Regions from separate parts of the Levilactobacillus sp. LN180102 genome, predicted to be linked through region 1. Evidence: a T-box and tRNA genes for the amino acid it is inferred to sense, from the RefSeq annotation. Region 1 holds a T-box; the other holds one or more tRNA genes.
What was found. The T-box of region 1 lies ahead of ACP4IT_RS09700 (valine--tRNA ligase). A T-box ahead of a tRNA ligase gene usually reads a tRNA of that ligase, here a tRNA-Val.
Positions count from the first base shown of each region.

Region 2: it encodes a tRNA-Val, which carries the amino acid that the T-box ahead of ACP4IT_RS09700 (valine--tRNA ligase) is inferred to sense. The anticodon was not compared.

Region 1 is NZ_JBNIIX010000016.1:17,177-19,420, forward strand. Features, by position in the region: gene ACP4IT_RS09700 (valine--tRNA ligase) at 1-1,458, opposite strand, end outside; T-box leader at 1,525-1,738, opposite strand; gene tpx (thiol peroxidase) at 1,762-2,244, opposite strand, start outside.
Region 2 is NZ_JBNIIX010000003.1:160,199-162,442, forward strand. Features, by position in the region: gene serS (serine--tRNA ligase) at 1-708, shown strand, start outside; tRNA gene ACP4IT_RS03235 (tRNA-Val) at 1,026-1,098, shown strand; tRNA gene ACP4IT_RS03240 (tRNA-Leu) at 1,136-1,217, shown strand; tRNA gene ACP4IT_RS03245 (tRNA-Thr) at 1,255-1,327, shown strand; tRNA gene ACP4IT_RS03250 (tRNA-Gly) at 1,354-1,425, shown strand; tRNA gene ACP4IT_RS03255 (tRNA-Leu) at 1,436-1,521, shown strand; tRNA gene ACP4IT_RS03260 (tRNA-Arg) at 1,542-1,615, shown strand; tRNA gene ACP4IT_RS03265 (tRNA-Pro) at 1,650-1,723, shown strand; tRNA gene ACP4IT_RS03270 (tRNA-Pro) at 1,752-1,825, shown strand; gene ACP4IT_RS03275 (CtsR family transcriptional regulator) at 2,030-2,244, shown strand, end outside.

The DNA of each region.
Region 1 (2,244 bases):
ACTAGTTGGGAAGTAGCGTTTGAAATCAGCGCTATCTTCATCAGGCCAGCCCATTGTTGAAAATGGCCATAAGGCACTGGAGAACCACGTGTCTAAGACATCTGGATCTTGTTCCCAGTTTTCAATATCTTTAGGCGCCTTCGTATCAACGTAGACCTCACCAGTCTGCTTGTTATACCACGCTGGAATCCGGTGACCCCACCAGAGTTGACGTGAAATAACCCAATCATGGACGTTATCCATCCATTGTGTAAAAGTATTTTCAAATCGTTCTGGTACAAAGTTAACGGCATCGTCACCTTGTTGATTCTTGATAGCTTCATCAGCTAGTGGCTTCATTTTCACAAACCACTGAGTTGATAAGCGCGCTTCAACTTGTATCCCTGTCCGTTCAGAGTGCCCTACGGAATGCACGATTGGGTCAACTTTCAGCAATAACCCCTGTTCATCAAGATCAGCGACCATCGCTTTACGGGCATCGAACCGATCCATGCCCGCATACTTGCCCGCCTTCTCATTCATGGAGGCGTCGTCATTCATGGTATTGATCCGTTCCAAATTATGCCGATTACCAACTAAGAAGTCATTGGGATCGTGTGCTGGCGTAATCTTTACCATCCCTGTCCCAAACTCAGGATCAACGTATTGATCGGCAATAATTGGAATTTCTCGGTCAGCTAACGGCAAGATCACCTTTTTACCAACCAATTCTTTGTAACGTTCATCACCCGGGTTCACCGCAACCGCCGTATCACCCATCATTGTTTCTGGACGGGTCGTGGCAATTTCAATGTAATGCTGACCGTTAAACGTATCATCTGGGTTAGCAAATGGGTATTTAACGTGATAAAACGCACCTTTATCGTCCTTATGAATCACTTCAATATCAGACAAAGCTGTCCGCGCTTGGGGATCCCAGTTAATGATGTATTCACCACGGTAAATAAGGCCCTTCTTGTACAAGGTGACAAAGACCTTCTTAACGGCATCTGATAAACCATCATCTAACGTAAAGCGTTCACGAGAATAATCCAGTGACAGCCCCATCTTAGCCCACTGCTTGTGAATGGTGTCGGCGTATTCGTCTTTCCATTCCCAAACCTTTTCAACGAATTTCTCCCGACCGAGGTCATAACGAGAAATACCTTGTTCACGTAACTTGGCTTCCACTTTTGCTTGAGTCGCAATCCCCGCGTGGTCCATTCCGGGTAACCACAGCGTATCGTAACCTTGCATCCGTTTCTGACGAATTAACATATCTTGCAATGTCGTATCCCAAGCATGGCCTAAATGTAGCTTACCAGTCACATTTGGCGGCGGAATCACAATCGAATAAGGTTTGGCCTTTTGGTCGCCACTAGGTTTAAAGACATCTTCGTCTAGCCAAGTTTGGTATCGTCCCGCTTCAACGGCGGTTGGATCATACTTGGTTGGCATATCAATTTGTTTGTCTGCCATAAAAATCAAGTCCTTTCTAAATGTAGAAGCGCTGTGTGCTGGCACAAAAAAACTCCCCATCCTATCAATTAGGACGAAGAGTCTTCGCGGTACCACCTAAATTGGGCATTTATGCCCCACTTAACTTCTTTGTTAACGGAGAGTGCTCCGGAAAAGGCCTACTATTAGTTCAGCCTTTCAGCTCGCAAGCTACATTCACGTCATCACCACCACCGGTTTCCAGCATTCCCAGCTCTCTATTGGTTGGTCATCACGCTACTGACTTGTTCAACGCTAGTTTTACTTAGTGTACTCAAGATTGACCTAAACGTCAACTCGTGGAACCAGTTTTTCCAGTGCTTCAATTGCGGCTAAATAATTAGGTTCATCCGTTTGCTCATCGACGACCTGACGGTAAACAATCTTACCGGTATCATCAATAATCCAAATTGAACGTGCTAAGTTTCCGGCATTGGGGATGTATAACCCCATTTCATAACCAAAGGATAATTCAGTATCCGACAACATATCAATGTTTTCAACACCTTCTGCTGCACACCACCCCGTCTGTTGGGCAATGGTGTTGTTAGAAACGGTGTAGAACTTCGCTGCTGGGTAATGATCCGCTTGTTGAATAAATTTCCGCGTCTGCATGGTGCAAACAGGCGTTTCCAAGTCAGGTACCACACTAATTAAGGCTACTTTGCCGATTAAATTAGCCGTCTTCACCTTGGTATCGTTTTGATCAAACAATTTAAACTTTGGTAATTGTGTCCCCACTTCTGGCAGGTCGCCAGACAGAGACAT
Region 2 (2,244 bases), on a different contig from region 1:
GGATTTAAGGAAGTCCTGCCACCTTATATCGTGAATGACGATTCGATGTATGGTACGGGCCAATTTCCTAAGTTCAAGGAAGATGTTTACCAATTAAAGGATGAAGCCATGACCTTGATTCCAACGGCCGAAGTCCCCTTAGTGAACTACTATCGTGACGAAGTTATTCCTGAAGAAGAACTGCCAGTTTGGTTTACGGCCTTGACCCCAGCTTTCCGGTCTGAAGCCGGTAGTGCCGGTCGAGATACGCGCGGACTAATTCGGCTGCACCAATTCAATAAGGTTGAGATGGTGAAGTTCTGTAAACCTGAAAATTCGTGGGCTGAGTTGGAGGCCTTAACCAAGCATGCTGAGAGCCTCTTACAGAAGTTAGGCTTGGCTTACCATGTTATTACCTTGACGACTAGTGATATGAGCTTTACCGCGGCGATGACGCACGATCTGGAAGTCTGGTTCCCTGAACAACAGACTTATCGTGAAATTTCAAGTTGTTCGAACACCACGGACTTCCAAGCACGGCGCGCCCACATTCAATATCGTGATGAGAATGGTAAATTACAATACGTGCATGCGTTGAACGGTTCCGGTTTGGCGGTTGGCCGGGCAGTTGCTGCGATTTTGGAAAATTATCAAAATGCTGATGGTTCCGTCACTATTCCGGATGTTTTAGTGCCTTATATGGGTGGCTTAACTAAGATCACCAAGTAATAAAGATAGCTAAACGGATCAAAATAATTGTCATGACGTCGTTAAATAGGCTGCGTCATGGCAATTTTTGTGTGCTAAGAAAGGTGAGTGATCGATAATTTCACGATATACAAATTTTTTTGCAAAAAAATGCAAAAAAGGACTAGCTTTTTTTTCGCTGGTACGCTACAATATTAAATGTTGTTGAGAGAGTAGTTATTCAGTCCACGAATATTTATTCAAAATATTTCAAATTTCTGGTTGACAAGTTTTCAACGGCATGGTAAATTATAATAGTTGTTTCGAACGAGAGCGGTTAACGTTTTCTGAAGGACTATGGAGGATTAGCTCAGTTGGGAGAGCGTCTGCCTTACAAGCAGAGGGTCACAGGTTCGAGCCCTGTATCCTCCATCGGGACTTAGGTCCTTGGCGTTAGTTCGCCAACGTTGCAGGTGTGGCGGAACTGGCAGACGCGCTAGATTTAGGTTCTAGTGTCTTATGACGTGGGGGTTCGAGTCCCTTCACCTGCATTAACTCAATATTGCAAAATATTTGAAAAAGTATTTTGCCGACTTAGCTCAGTTGGCAGAGCATCTCACTAGTAATGAGGAGGTCGGAGGTTCGAATCCTCTAGTCGGCATGGTAACACAATTTAATTGCCAATATGCGGAAGTAGTTCAGTGGTAGAACATCACCTTGCCATGGTGGGGGTCGCGGGTTCGAATCCCGTCTTCCGCTTTGCCCTTTTGCCGGGGTGGCGGAATTGGCAGACGCACAGGACTTAAAATCCTGCGGTCAGTGATGACCGTACCGGTTCGATCCCGGTCCTCGGCATTTAATTAAATATTTATTATGCACCCATAGCGCAACTGGATAGAGTGTCTGACTACGAATCAGAAGGTTGTAGGTTCGACTCCTACTGGGTGCATTTTTGTTGCTCATGATTAGGTTCATGACATCATCGGGAAGTAGCTCAGCTTGGTAGAGCACCTGGTTTGGGACCAGGGGGTCGCAGGTTCGAATCCTGTCTTCCCGATAACTGACTAACTGTCAGCGAGCTATCTCGGGAAGTAGCTCAGCTTGGTAGAGCACCACGTTCGGGACGTGGGGGTCGCAAGTTCAAATCTTGTCTTCCCGATTTTTTATTGCGACCGTCCCCAACAGAAGTGCTGAAACGATCGACTCCTTACGTAATTGTTTGGATGTCGGTCGTTTTTTTGTTATGATAGTTTACCAGAACTTATTTGGTCCGGGTGCAGTCTAATCCGTTGCATTTTGATGGAAACTTCGTATAATATTAGTCAGCATTAGTCAAATAAGTTTCGCTGAAGGGGGGACGGTAATGGAGAATCAAAATATTTCGGATATTATCGAGTCTTACTTGAAGCAAATCTTGGCTGAGTCACAGCAAGTTGAGATTCGCCGGGCCGAGATTGCCGATCAATTCAATGTAGTCCCATCCCAGATTAATTATGTGATTAAGACCCGTTTTACGATTCAAGACGGTTATGTGGTTCAAAGTAAACGTGGTGGCGGTGGCTACATCCGAATTGAAAA